Regions from separate parts of the Streptomyces sp. NPDC127114 genome, predicted to be linked through region 2. Evidence: predicted binding sites of a transcription regulator. Region 2 holds the regulator's gene; the other holds the start of a gene.

Region 1 (7,116 bases), on a different contig from region 2:
CGCGCCGCCCACGACGGCGACCCGGGCCTGGCCTCGGTGGTCGCCGACGCCGTGCGCCGAACCCTCCCGGCCTGAGTCAGGGCGGTGGGGCGCCCTCCCAAAGGAAGGGCGCCCCACACCCGCACCGCGGACGGCCCACACCCGCACCGCGGACGGCCCACACCCGCACCGCGGACGGCCCGCCCCCGCTCGGAGGGCGGGCACACCACCACACCAAGGGCGCCCGCCCCACCGCAGCACCGCGGACGGGCCGCCGCCGCTCGGAGGGCGCCCCACCGCACCAAGGGCGCCCCACCGCCGCGCCGAGGGTGCGTCAGGCTGCCGCGCTCACCGCGACCTCCGCCGGGGCGAGGGCGAGCTCCAGGACCTGGCGGACGTCCGTGACCGGGTGGACGTCCAGCTTCTCCAGGATCTCGGCCGGCACGTCGTCCAGGTCCGCCTCGTTCCGCTTGGGGATCACGACCGTCGTGATGCCCGCGCGGTGAGCCGCGAGGAGCTTCTGCTTCAGGCCGCCGATCGGCAGGACCCGGCCGGTCAGGGAGACCTCGCCGGTCATCGCGACGTCCGTGCGGACCAGCCGGCCGGAGAGCAGCGAGGCCAGAGCCGTGGTCATCGTGATGCCCGCGCTCGGACCGTCCTTCGGGACCGCGCCCGCCGGGAAGTGGATGTGCACGCCGCGGTCCTTGAGACCGGTGACGGGCAGCTCCAGCTCCGCGCCGTGCGAGCGGAGGAAGGAGAGCGCGATCTGCGCGGACTCCTTCATCACGTCGCCCAGCTGGCCGGTGAGCGTCAGCCCCGCCGCACCCGTCTCCGGGTCGGCCAGCGAGGCCTCGACGAAGAGCACGTCGCCGCCGGCTCCGGTCACCGCGAGCCCGGTGGCCACGCCGGGCACCGCGGTGCGGCGCTCCGCCGGGTCCTGGGCGGACTCGGGCACGTGGTGCGGACGGCCGATGAGCCCGCGCAGGTCGTCCGCGCCGATGGCGAACGGGAGCTCCCGCTCGCCCAGTTCGTGCTGGGCGGCCACCTTCCGCAGCAGCCGGGCGATCGAGCGCTCCAGGGTGCGGACGCCCGCCTCCCGGGTGTACTCGCCGGCCAGCTTCCGCAGCGCCGCCTCCTCCAGGACGACCTCGTCCTTCTCCAGGCCGGCCCGCTCCAGCTGCCGGGGCAGCAGGTGGTCACGGGCGATGACGACCTTCTCGTCCTCGGTGTAGCCGTCGAGGCGGACCAGCTCCATGCGGTCGAGCAGGGCCTCGGGGATGGCCTCCAGGACGTTCGCCGTGGCGAGGAACACCACGTCGCTCAGGTCGAGTTCGACCTCCAGGTAGTGGTCGCGGAAGGTGTGGTTCTGCGCCGGGTCCAGGACCTCCAGGAGCGCCGCCGCCGGGTCGCCCCGGTAGTCGGAGCCGACCTTGTCGATCTCGTCGAGCAGGACCACCGGGTTCATCGACCCGGCCTCCTTGATCGCGCGGACGACACGGCCGGGCAGCGCGCCCACGTACGTACGCCGGTGGCCGCGGATCTCGGCCTCGTCACGGACGCCGCCGAGGGCGACCCGGACGAACTTCCGGCCCATCGCGTGGGCGACGGACTCGCCGAGCGAGGTCTTGCCGACGCCGGGCGGGCCGACCAGCGCGAGGACGGCGCCGCCGCGTCGGCCGCCCACGACGCCCAGCCCGCGCTCGGCGCGCCGCTTGCGCACCGCCAGGAACTCGGTGATGCGCTCCTTCACGTCCTCCAGGCCCGCGTGCTCGGCGTCCAGGACCGCCTTCGCGCCCTGGATGTCGTACGCGTCCTCGGTCCGCTCGTTCCAGGGAAGCTCCAGCACCGTGTCGAGCCAGGTGCGGATCCACGACCCCTCGGGCGACTGGTCGCTGGACCGCTCCAGCTTCTCGACCTCCTTGAGGGCCGCCTCGCGGACCTTCTCGGGCAGGTCGGCGGCCTCGACGCGGGCCCGGTAGTCGTCGGACTCGTCGCCCTCGCTCTCGCCGTTGAGCTCGCGCAACTCCTTGCGGACGGCCTCCAGCTGACGCCGGAGCAGGAACTCACGCTGCTGCTTGTCGACGCCCTCCTGGACGTCCTTCGCGATGGTCTCGGCGACGTCCTGCTCGGCCAGGTGCTCCCGCAGCTGCGCGGTGGCGAGCTTGAGGCGGGCGACCGGGTCGGCGGTCTCCAGGAGCTCGACCTTCTGGTCCAGGGTCAGGAAGGGCGAGTAGCCGGAGTTGTCGGCGAGGGCGCCGACGCCGTCGATCTGCTGGACGCGGTCGACGACCTGCCAGGCGCCCCGCTTCTTCAGCCAGCTGGTGGCCAAGGCCTTGTACTCCTTGACCAGTTCGGTCACGGCGCCGGGCAGCGGGTCGGGCAGGGTCTCCTCGACGACGGTGCCCTCGACCCACAGGGCCGCGCCGGGGCCGGTCGTCCCGGCGCCGATGCGGACGCGGCCGCGGCCGCGGATCAGCGCGCCGGGGTCTCCGTCGGACAGCCGGCCGACCTGCTCGACGGTGCCGAGCACACCGGTCCCGGCGTAGGTGCCGTCCACCCGCGGCACGAGCAGCACGCGCGGCTTGCCGGCCCCGCTGCGCGCGGCGGCCTGCGCGGCCTCGACCGCGGCCCGTACGTCCGCGTCGGACAGGTCCAGCGGCACCACCATTCCAGGCAGCACGACCTCGTCGTCGAGCGGCAGCACAGGCAGAGTGAGCGGCGCGGACGCCATGGACTCAGAAGCCATGATCTCCCCTTCGGCAGTCAAGTTGAGCTCTGTGGACTCAATGCACCTGCGCCGCGGAATGTTCCCCGAGCCGTGTTCGCTCTGAGCGATCGGCTATCCGCAGGCCGTGAACAGCAGATGTAATGCCTCCATGGATATCTCAGCCATTACCTCGGCCTGGGTGCGCGGCTGGACCGTGTCCCGGGGCACGCCGCCCGCCGTCGTCGAGCCGTGGGGCTACCGCATCGACGTGGGACTGCCCGGGCACGTCTTCCGGCACGTGCTGCCGCACCCGGACGAGGTGTCCGTGGGCAAACTGTGCGCCGCCGTCACCGAGCCCGGCGCCTGGCTGAAGGTGATGGCGGCACCCGAGGACGTGGCGCCCTGGATCACCGAGGGCTGGACGATCCCCGACGACCCCGGCTTCATGATGACCAAGCGGCTCGACCCGTCGGTCCGGCCCGCACCGCCCGAGGGGTACGCGCGCACCACGGAGACCGGCGAGGGGGTGATCCGGGTGCGGATCCTCGCGCCCGACGGGACCCTGGCCGCCCGCGGCCAGATCGCGCCGACCGGGCCGACCGCCGTCGCCGACCAGATCGAGACCGACCCGGCCCACCGCCGCCGCGGCCTCGGCGCCAACGTGATGCGCACCCTGGAGGCGGCGGCCGCGCAGGCGGGCGCGGAGACCGGAGTCCTGTCGGCCACCACCGACGGAATGGCGCTCTACGACTCCCTCGACTGGTACTACCGCGGCCCGCTCACCGGGGTCGTCCGCACCGGTTGAGCCGTTCCGGCTGCGCGAACGCCGGGTGAGCGGGCATGCTCGGTCCATGGAGTACGCGAAGCGGTACGGGGCGGCGGCGGTGCTCGCCGCGGTCGTCGCCCTGGCGGGCTGCGCCCGGTCCCCCGCGGCGCCTCCCGACGACTCGGGCGGCCTGAGCGTGCCGGCTGCCCCGAGCCCGTCGGCCACCGCGTCCGCGCCGGCCAGGGCGGACCGTCCGGCACCCCAGGAGGTGCTGGTCGAGGTCGTCGTGAACGGCGGCTTCGCCGGTGTCCGCAACAAGCTGGTCGTCCGCTACGACGGCTCGTACGAGCTCCGCAAGGGCACCGGGGAGCCCACGTCGGGCCGGATGACGAAGGCCCAGGTGGCCGAGTTGCGCGCGGCTCTGGAGGACCCTGCGTACGCCAGGGTCCCGGACCGCCCCACCGGTGCGCCCGCGCCGGACGGCTTCGAGTACTACGTCACGTACGCCTACCGGCTCGTCGTCACCCGCGACGGCGAGGACCGGCCACCGGCCCTGGAGCGGGTCTTCAAGGCGCTCCCGGAGGGCCACCCGCCGACGGCGCCGTGATCTCCTCGTACTGGCGCCGCAGGAAGGTCCGCACGCGCCCCGGCATGTCCATCGAGTCCGGGGCCAGTGCCCACTGGATCTGGAGCCCGTCCATGACGGCGAGCTGCTCCTGGGCCACGGCGAGGCAGTCGATGCCGGTGCGCAGTTCACCGCGCCTCACCGCGGTCTCCAGGAGGTCGACGGTGTGCCGGAGGACCCTCGCGTAGCGCTCCTTGAAGTACTCGTGCGCAGGGTGGCCGACGTTGCCGGACTCGCCGACGAGCACGTTGAACATCCGGACGATGCCGGGCCGGCGGGTGTTGTCCTCGATCAGCGCGACGAGCGTGTCCAGGTACGCGGCGTAGGACTCCGGCTCGGTGCTGAAGAGCCGCTCGACGTCGTGCTGCTCGCTCTGCGCGAGGACCGACAGGAGCAGGTCCTCCTTGCTGCGGAAGTGGTGCAGCAGACCGCCCTGGGTGATCCCGCAGTCATGGGCGATCCGGGCGAGCGAGGAGGCGTGGAAGCCCCACTGCCCGAAGTGCTCGACGGCGGTGTCGAGGATCTTCCGGCGGCGCGCGTCACCGACGGCATAGCTGCCCCTGCCTGCGGTTTTACGGGCCGCGGGAACGTTCTTCTCCGGCATGGGGCCACCCTAGCCCCGCCTCGATCCGGACCCTCCGCCCCGTGACCCAGGTCACATTTCACAAACCTAGTACCTACTCGGTTTTCGCGCTTAGCCTGTGGGCGCCGCGGCCGACCCCCGGCCTCCGCACACGTGAGGCAGCCCCCGATGCACCCGTACCAGGACCCCGCCCGCCCCGCCCCCGAGCGGGTCGACGACCTCCTCTCGCGCATGACCCTGGAGGAGAAGGCCGGACAGCTCTTCCACTCCATGCTGACGATGAACCCGGACGGCACCCCGGTCACCGAGACCGACGGCTCGCTGCTCCCCCTCACCGACGAGGCCGCGGAGACGGTCGGCCGCGCGGACTTCACCGCCGCGGGCGCCGCTGCCCAGCGCCGCTCGCTGACCGTGCTCACCGCGGGCCCGCTGCCGCTCTCCGGCCGCCCGAGGCTGTACGTGGAGAACGTGGACCCGGACGCCGCGGCGGCGTACGGCGAGGTCGTGGCGAACCCGTCCGAGGCCGACCTCGCCCTCCTTCGCCTCCGCACGCCGCACGAGGAGCGCCCGAACCGCTTCGAGTCCTTCTTCCACTCGGGCAGCCTGGCCTTCGCCCCGGAGGAACTCGCGCGCGTCCTCACGCTCCTCCGGGCCGTCCCCACCGTGGTCTGCGTCAACCTGGAGCGCGCCGCGGTCCTCCCGGAGATCGCCGAGCGCGCGGCGGCGCTCCTCGCCGACTACGGGGCGAGCGACGCGGCGCTGCTCGACGTCGTCTTCGGCCGGGCGAAGCCGGAGGGCCGCCTCCCCTTCGAGCTTCCGCGCTCGATGGCGGCGGTGGAGGCGGCCCGCCCGGACGTCCCGAACGACACCGAGGACCCGGTCTTCCCGTACGGCCACGGCCTCACGCTCTGAGCCGCGGACCGGCGGGCCCGCGCCCGCTCCGGCCCCGGCCCCGGCCAGCCCGCCCCCCGGCACCCGGCACCCGGCACCCGGCACCCGGCACCCGCAGCGCATCCGTACCCGGTCCGGCCCGGCCCGGCCCGGCACCACACCTGTCATGCACCTGAAGGGACCCGTCATGCGCACGTATCTCGCCCTCACCACGGCGGCCGCGGTACTCACCGGCGTCGGCGCCACCGCCTACGCGACCACTCCCCCGCTCGCGACCACGACGCCGACCACGGCAACTGACACTTCCCCTGCCACGACCGCCAAGCCCCTGGCCGGCCTGCGCGTCCTCCTCTCCAACGACGACTCGATGCAGGCCGCCAAGGCGAGCAACTCCGACGGCCTCGGCCTCTACGAGCTGCGCCGCGCGATGTGCGCCGCCGGCGCCGACGTCGTCGTGATGGCGCCCTGGCAGGTCCAGTCGGGCAAGGGCACCGCCGTCACCAACGGCGGGGTCGTCACCGTCCAGCGCCGCTCCGGCGCCGGACTGCCCGCCGGGTACGCGGACGACTGCTCCGGCGCGCCCTCCGGCGGCGCGGTCTTCGGTGTCTGTCTCTCCGCGGGCCCCTGCGGCAAGGACACCCCGAGTGCCACGCCCGCCGACACCGTCAAGCTCGCCCTGCGCGGCGGCCTGAGAGCGAAGGTCGGCTGGGACGGGGCGCCCGACCTGGTCCTCACCGGCATCAACTCCGGCCCGAACGTCTCGGCCAGCGTCAACGACTCCGGCACCGTCGGCGCCGCCGTCGCCGCGATCGACCAGGGCGTGCCCGCCGTCGCCTTCTCCTCCTCGGGCGACGCGAGCAACACGTCCTTCCCGCGCGTGAACTACCGCGCCCACGCCGAGTTCGGCGCCCGCTTCGTGGCCGGCCTCCGCGGGCGCGGCCTGCTGACCTCCGCCTTCGCGCTGAAGGTCGACTACCCGGACGTCAGCGCCGGGCAGCGCGCCAAGGCCCCGGTGTGGACGCGGGTCGGCGACGGCGCGGTGGTCTACCACGCCTTCGAGCAGCGGGGCGCGGACGGGTCCGGCGACAGCACCTCCTTCGACATCGCGCTCGGCCTGTGCCCGCTCGACGGCAGCGGTGCGGGCGAGTGCGCCGAGGGCCGCGAGGACGCCGACTCGACCTGGCTGCTCGACCGGGGCCACGTCACGGTCGCGCCCGTGACCTGGGACCGCACCTACGGCACGCCCGTGGACGCCCGTCGCACGCTCAACCGGATCGAGCACTACGTGACCCACGAGGCCCCGCGCCCGTAGGACTCGATAAGCGTTTGTCCCGGCCTCCCGCGTTTCCGAGGATGGCCGGGACAGACACGTACGCATCGAGCCACGGAGTGAACGACCATGACCGTCCCCGTCACCCTCGACCGCCGCCAGGGCCCGTACGGAGAAGTCGTCCTGCGCCGCCGGGACGCGGACGACCGCACCCACTACGAGATCATCGCCAACGGCACCTTCCTGATGGACACCTCCGACGGACGTTCGGAACGGCTGCTCGTCGACGCGGCGA
Region 2 (7,116 bases):
GCATGTTGCCGGCGTCCATGGCGGAGTCGCCGCCGGCGCCCGCGCCGACGACGGTGTGGAGCTCGTCGATGAAGGTGATGATCTGCCCGTCGCTCTCCTTGATCTCGGAGAGGACGGTCTTCAGCCGCTCCTCGAACTCGCCGCGGTACTTGGCGCCGGCGACCATCGCGCCGAGGTCGAGGGAGACCAGCCGCTTGTCGCGCAGCGACTCGGGCACGTCGCCCTTCACGATCCGCTGGGCCAGGCCCTCGACGACGGCGGTCTTGCCGACGCCGGGCTCGCCGATGAGGACCGGGTTGTTCTTGGTGCGGCGGGAGAGGACCTGGACGACGCGCCGGATCTCGTGGTCCCGGCCGATGACCGGGTCGAGCTTCCCCTCGCGGGCGGCGGCCGTGAAGTCCGTGCCGAACTTCTCCAGGGCCTTGTACGAGCCCTCCGGGTCGGCGGTGGTGACGCGGCGGGTGCCACGGGCCTTCTCGAAGGCGTCCTGGAGGCGGCGGGCCGTGGCGCCCTGGCCGTCGAGCAGCTCGCCGGCCCGGCCGCCCTTGGCGGCGATGCCGATGAGGAGGTGCTCGGTGGACAGGAACTCGTCACCGAGCTTCTTCGCGCGCTCGTCGGCGTCGGCGATGACGGCCAGCAGCTCGCGGTTGGGCTGCGGGGGCGCGACCGTGGACCCGGTGACGCTCGGCAGCGCGGCGAGCAGCCGCTCGGCGCCGGAGCGCACGGCGGCCTGGTCGGCGTCGACGGCGGCGAGCAGATCGGTGATGTTCTCGTTGTCCTGACCGGCCAGCAGCGCGAGCAGCAGGTGGGCGGGGGTCAGGTCGGCGTGCCCCTGGGACACGGCGCGGCTGCTCGCCGCGTTCAGCGCGTCCCGGCTCCTGTTGGTCAGTTCGGCGTCCACGTGCGGGGCTCCTCCTCGGATCTACGACTCCTTCTTCATGACTCCTCCAGCGTACACAAAGTTGAGTCCATTCCGCTCAAGGTATCGGCCCGACTTCTTCCGGGAGTAGTTTCCGGGGCATGGCCATCGATCCGAGCAAGCCGAGCGACTCGTATCTCGCCTTCTGGCGCGAGTACCACATGTGCACGCTGACCACGCCCCGCCCCGACGGCACCCCGCACGTGGTGGCGGTAGGCGTCACGTACGACCCCGAGGGCGGCGAGAAGGGCATCGCCCGGGTCATCACCAACAAGCACAGCAGGAAGGTCGCCAACGTCCTGGCGGCGGGCCCGGACGGCGCGCGGGTCGCGGTCTGCCAGGTCGACAAGGGGCGCTGGGCCACACTGGAGGGCGTGGCGCGGATCCGCACCGAGGCGGAGGCGGTCGCGGACGCGGTGGACCGCTACGCGGCCCGCTACAACCGGGTCCCGACGCCGAACCCGGACCGGGTCGTGATCGAGATCGCCCTCACCCGGGCGATGGGCCGGGCCTGAGCCCGGAGGGCCCGCGCGTGACCGGGGCCGGCGCACGGAGGGGCCCGCGGGTGACCGGGGCCGGAGCGGCCCGGACCGTACGGGAACGCACAGCGGCGCCATCGCGTTTCAGGTCCGCGATGGCGCCGCTGTGTGGGGGAAGCACCTGAACGATCTACAACGACGGGGGAATCGTTCAGGCACTGCGGGGGGTGGCGGTGATGGTCTCGGTCTCGACCAGCGGGGACTCGACCAGCTGGTGGTCGCGCTGATCCAGATTGACGAAGATCATGCCGTACCTGATGGCACAGCGGACGGGCTGAGGAGCGCCGCGTGGGCGGCGAAGACATCGGTAGGCGCGGACGTCCTCGTCCTGCTCACGAGCGACGACGATCGGCTCTCCGAAGAGGGTCACCATCAACGAGTCACCACGGTGGGGGATGGCCGTGACGAGATCGATGAAGTGCCACCCGGATCGGTAGGCCGAAGCCATCTCCCGGCGGAAGGACCGGTCGTCCGGCGGGACGATCATGCTTCCGAGCCCGCCGGAGCGAACTCCCAGGACGGCTCACCGGGAGATGCGAGGACGACGGTCGCAGGTGTGCTCTCCCACGAGGGCTCATTCGGCTCCGCCACCACGGAATGCGACGGGGGGATCTCCCACGAGGGCTCGCCGTTCAGGGCGAGTGCGCCAAGAGCAGCCGCCGCAACGGCTATGGCGCCAAGTGCACGAACCATCCTGGTCATGGCCGATCTCCACCTCTTTTGATCACTACCTCCCCCCCGCGTCCAAAACGATGGCCCACGATCGCCCCCCACACCAGCCGCGCCGGGCATCATGTTCCTGTAATTCATGACCCTGAGGGGGGTGCAAATGAGGCGAGAATCCTGCGAATCCAGACATAACCACAGTCGCGGTGAACTGTGCGACGTGGCCAAAGAGCTGTACGCACACGCCCTGCGCACGGGTCGCCTCGCCCGCGCCGAAGCCGACGCCGCACCGTGCCTCACCGAACTGGCCCTTCTGCGCCCCGGCCCGGACGACGTCGAGTGGCTGTACCCGGTGCCGCCGTCCGTCGCCCTCAACCAGCTCATACACCCCATCGAGCAGGAGATCCAGACCCGGCGTCAGCATGCCATCGCCCTGGCCGACACGTTCGAGCCGTTCATGGCGATGAGCACCCGGGAGTCCTCCACCGGCAGCGCGATCACCGTGCTCGAAGGCCTCGGCGCGATCAACGCGACGCTCGACCACGTCATCAGCGCCTGCACGGAAGAGCTGCTCACCATCCAGCCCGGCAGCGGACGCCGCCCCGACACCCTCGAACAGGCCCTGCGCCGCATGGAGCCGCTGCTCGACCGCGGCGTCCGCATGCGCACGCTCTACCAGCACACCGCCCGGCACCACCCCGCGACGCTGGCCTACGTGGAACGCGTGGCCCCCTACGGGCTCGAGCTGCGCACCCTCGAGGAGATCATCGACCGCCTCATCATCGTCGACCGCAAGGTCGCCTTCGTGCCGGCCCGCAGCGACCGCCAGGTCGCGCTCGAACTGCGCCACGAAGGCCTCGTGCAGTACCTCGTCGGCGTCTTCGACCAGTTCTGGCTGCACGCCGTCCCCTGGGACGAGGAAGTGCCCTACACGCCCTCCGTGGACGGCATAGGCGGCGTCCAGCGCTCCATCGCGAAACTCCTCGTCGAGGGCCACGTCGACGAGGCCATCGCCCGCCGCCTCGGCATGAACGTCCGCACCTGCCGCGCCCACATCGCCAAGCTCGCCGCCGCCCTCGGCAGCGGCAGCCGGGCCCAGCTCGGCTATCTCATCGCCCAGTCCGGCATCCTCGAACAGGACCAGGACGACCAGCGCGAGGACTGACGGCGCCGCGAGCACGGCCGAGGCCCCCTCCGCCGCAGCGGAGGGGGCCTCGTGAGTCAGCCGGAGGGGACTACTCGCCGCGCTTGTGGCCCGGCCGCCACACCACCAGGGCGCTCGCCTGCTGCACATCGGTGTACGGGACCAGGTCACGCCGGTACGAGGCGTGCACCTGCGCCTCGCGCTGGCGCATCGCCGCCGCCGCGCCCTCGACCGCGGTCGACAGCTCGGCCACCCGGGCCTGCAGCGCCGCGACCTGGTTCTCCAGCTCGATGATGCGCTTGATACCGGCCAGGTTGATGCCCTCGTCCTGGGACAGCTGCTGCACCTGACGGAGCAACTCGATGTCCCGGGCCGAGTAGCGGCGGCCACGGCCCGCCGTACGGTCCGGCGAGACCAGACCCAGACGGTCGTACTGACGCAGCGTCTGCGGGTGCAGACCGGAGAGCTGGGCCGCCACCGAGATGACGTACACCGGGGTCTCGTCGGTCAGCTGGTAGGGATTACGACGGCGGCCTTCCATCTCCTCAAGCTCCCTTCGCGGCCTGGAACAGCTCTGCCCTGGGGTCCTCGCCCGCGGTCGCCTCGCGGAAGGTCTCCAGCGCCTCACGTGCCTTGTCGTCCAGCTCCTTCGGAACCGCGACCTCCACCGTGATCAGCAGGTCGCCACGGGTTCCGTCCTTGCGGACCGCGCCCTTGCCCCGGGCGCGCATGGTGCGCCCGTTGGGCGTGCCGGCGGGCAGCTTCAGCGTGACCGCCGGGCCGCCCAGGGTGGGCACCTTGATCTCGCCGCCGAGCGCCGCCTCGTCGAACGTGACGGGCACCGTGACGGTGAGGTTGTCGTCCCTGCGGCCGAACACCGGGTGGGCGTCGACGTGCACGACCACGTACAGGTCGCCGTTCGGCCCGCCGCGCTCGCCCGGCGCGCCCTTCCCGCGCAGCCGGATCCGCTGGCCGTCGGAGACGCCTGCGGGGATCCGGACCTGCATGGTGCGGGAGGACTTGGCCCGGCCGCTGCCCTTGCAGACCTCGCACGGGTTCTCGGCGATCAGGCCGCGGCCCTTGCAGTCCACGCACGGGTCGGTCAGCGAGAAACCGCCGCCGCTGCCGCGCGAGACCTGCCCGGTGCCGACACAGGTCGGGCACACCCGGGGCGTGCCGTTCTTGTCGCCGGTGCCCGAACACGCCTTGCAGGGCTGCTGGCTGGACATCCGCAGCGGCACGGTCGCGCCCTCGATGGCCTCGGTGAAGCTGAGCGTCACCTCGGACTCGATGTCCTGGCCGCGGCGCGGCTGCGTACGGGTGCCCGCACCGCCCGCGCCCCGGTTGAACAGTCCGCCGAAGACGTCGCCGAGACCGCCGCCGAAGCCACCGGCGCCACCGGCCCCGCCCTGGGCGCCGCCGAAGAGGTCGCCCAGGTCGAAGTTGAACGAGCCGCCCGCACCCGGGCCGCCGGCCCGGAAGCCTCCGTTGCCGAACAGGGCGCGGGCGTCGTCGTACTCCTTGCGCTTCTTCGGGTCTCCGAGGACGTCGTTCGCCTCGGAGATCTCCTTGAAGCGCTCCTCCGCCCTGGTGTCACCCTTGTTGGCGTCCGGATGGTTCTCGCGGGCGAGCTTCCGGTACGCCTTCTTGATCTCGGCGTCGGTGGCGTCCTTGGGGACGCCGAGAACCTTGTAGTAGTCCTTCTCGACGAAGTCCTTCGTACTCATCGACGTCCCTCCTCCCGCGTGCGGGTACGGCTCTTACTCGCTGTCCTTCTCGGAGTCATCCGACTCCTCCGCCTTGCCCTGAGCACCCGGCTGGGGCTCGGCGACCGCCACGCGGGCGGGGCGGATGGTGCGGTCGCCGATCCGGTACCCCGGCTGCAGGATCGCCACGCAGGTCGTCTCGGTGACGTCCGGCGCGTAGCTGTGCATCAGGGCCTCGTGGATCGTCGGGTCGAAGGGCTCGCCCTCCTTGCCGAACTGCTGCAGACCCATCTTGGCGGCGACGGTCTCCAGCGACTCGGCGACCGACTTGAACCCGCCCACGAGCTCGCCGTGGTCCCGGGCCCGGCCGATGTCGTCGAGCACGGGAAGGAGCTCGGTCAGGAGGCCCGCGACGGCGATCTCCTTGACCGTGACCCGGTCCCGCTCCACGCGGCGGCGGTAGTTCTGGTACTCGGCCTGGAGGCGCTGGAGGTCGCCCGTGCGCTCGGCGAGCGCGGTACGGGCCTGGTCCAGCTGCGCCAGCAGGGCTACGTCCGTAGCGTCCCCGGCCGGGGCCGCCCCGTCCGCCTTCGCGGCGGACTCGGCGGCCTCGGTCTCCTCGGGCGTGCCGTCGGCGGGGACGTCGGGCTTCTCCTCGAAGCCCGGGGTCTCCTCCGACATCAGGCAGCGCCACCCTTCGGCTTCTCGTCGTCGACGATCTCGGCGTCGACCACGTCGTCGTCGGCGCCGGCCTGGTGGGCACCCTCGGCGCCGGCGGCGCCCTGGGCGGCACCCGCGGCCTGCGCGTCGGCGTACATCGCCTGGCCGAGCTTCTGGGAGACGGCGGCGACCTTCTCGGTGGCCGTGCGGATCTCCGCGGTGTCCTCGCCCTTGAGCTTCTCCTTCAGCTCGGCGACGGCGGCCTCGACCTCGGTCTTGACGTCACCGGGGACCTTGTCCTCGTTGTCCTTGAGGAACTTCTCGGTCTGGTAGACGAGCTGCTCGCCCTGGTTGCGGGTCTCGGCGGCCTCGCGACGGCGGTGGTCCTCCTCCGCGTACTGCTCGGCCTCCTCACGCATCCGGTTGACCTCGTCCTTCGGCAGCGAGGAGCCGCCGGTGACGGTCATCTTCTGCTCCTTGCCCGTGCCCAGGTCCTTCGCGGTCACGTGCATGATGCCGTTGGCGTCGATGTCGAAGGCGACCTCGATCTGCGGGACGCCGCGCGGGGCCGGCGGAAGGCCGGTCAGCTCGAACATGCCGAGCTTCTTGTTGTACGCCGCGATCTCGCGCTCGCCCTGGTAGACCTGGATCTGCACGGACGGCTGGTTGTCCTCGGCCGTCGTGAAGATCTCGGAGCGCTTGGTCGGGATCGTGGTGTTGCGCTCGATCAGCTTGGTCATGATGCCGCCCTTGGTCTCGATGCCGAGGGACAGCGGGGTGACGTCGAGGAGCAGGACGTCCTTGACCTCGCCCTTGAGGACACCGGCCTGCAGGGCGGCGCCGATGGCGACGACCTCGTCCGGGTTCACGCCCTTGTTGGCCTCGTTGCCGCCGGTCAGCTCCTTGACGAGCTCGGCGACGGCCGGCATGCGGGTCGAGCCGCCGACGAGGACCACGTGGTCGATCTCGGACAGCTGGATGCCGGCGTCCTTGATGACGTTGTGGAACGGGGTCTTGCAGCGCTCCAGGAGGTCCGCGGTCAGCTGCTGGAACTGGGCGCGGGTGAGCTTCTCGTCCAGGTGCAGCGGGCCCTCGGCGGAGGCCGTGATGTAGGGCAGGTTGATCGTGGTCTCCGTGGAGGAGGACAGCTCGATCTTGGCCTTCTCCGCCGCCTCGCGCAGACGCTGCAGCGCCATCTTGTCCTTGGACAGGTCGACGCCGTGCCCGTTGGCGAACTGCTTCACCAGGTAGTCGACGACACGCTGGTCCCAGTCGTCACCACCGAGGTGGTTGTCACCGTTGGTGGCCTTCACCTCGACGACGCCGTCGCCGATCTCCAGGAGGGACACGTCGAAGGTGCCGCCACCGAGGTCGAAGACGAGGATGGTCTGGTCGTCCTTGTCGAGGCCGTACGCCAGGGCGGCGGCGGTCGGCTCGTTGACGATGCGCAGGACGTTGAGGCCCGCGATCTCGCCGGCCTCC

Evidence for each region. Region 2 encodes HspR, which represses chaperone genes until heat shock. Its sites were predicted from a motif close to TTGAGNNNNNNNNNCTCAA; they were not measured.
Region 1: lon (endopeptidase La) is a predicted target of HspR. The motif match lies at 2,748-2,766, and genes of this name have one in related genera.

The regions. Positions count from the first base shown of each region.
Region 1 covers NZ_JBHXTJ010000010.1:222,157-229,272, forward strand. Annotated here, with positions in the region: gene ACFVGS_RS13875 (glutamate--cysteine ligase) at 1-75, shown strand, start outside; gene lon (endopeptidase La) at 314-2,725, opposite strand; gene ACFVGS_RS13885 (GNAT family N-acetyltransferase) at 2,856-3,491, shown strand; gene ACFVGS_RS13890 (hypothetical protein) at 3,538-4,059, shown strand; gene ACFVGS_RS13895 (TetR/AcrR family transcriptional regulator) at 4,019-4,681, opposite strand; gene ACFVGS_RS13900 (glycoside hydrolase family 3 C-terminal domain-containing protein) at 4,829-5,572, shown strand; gene surE (5'/3'-nucleotidase SurE) at 5,739-6,863, shown strand; gene ACFVGS_RS13910 (spermidine synthase) at 6,951-7,116, shown strand, end outside.
Region 2 covers NZ_JBHXTJ010000003.1:218,312-225,427, forward strand. Annotated here, with positions in the region: gene clpB (ATP-dependent chaperone ClpB) at 1-901, opposite strand, end outside; gene ACFVGS_RS04820 (pyridoxamine 5'-phosphate oxidase family protein) at 1,021-1,434, shown strand; gene ACFVGS_RS04825 ((2Fe-2S)-binding protein) at 1,610-1,945, opposite strand; gene ACFVGS_RS04830 (helix-turn-helix transcriptional regulator) at 2,267-3,289, shown strand; gene ACFVGS_RS04835 (heat shock protein transcriptional repressor HspR) at 3,360-3,809, opposite strand; gene dnaJ (molecular chaperone DnaJ) at 3,814-4,995, opposite strand; gene grpE (nucleotide exchange factor GrpE) at 5,029-5,655, opposite strand; gene dnaK (molecular chaperone DnaK) at 5,655-7,116, opposite strand, start outside.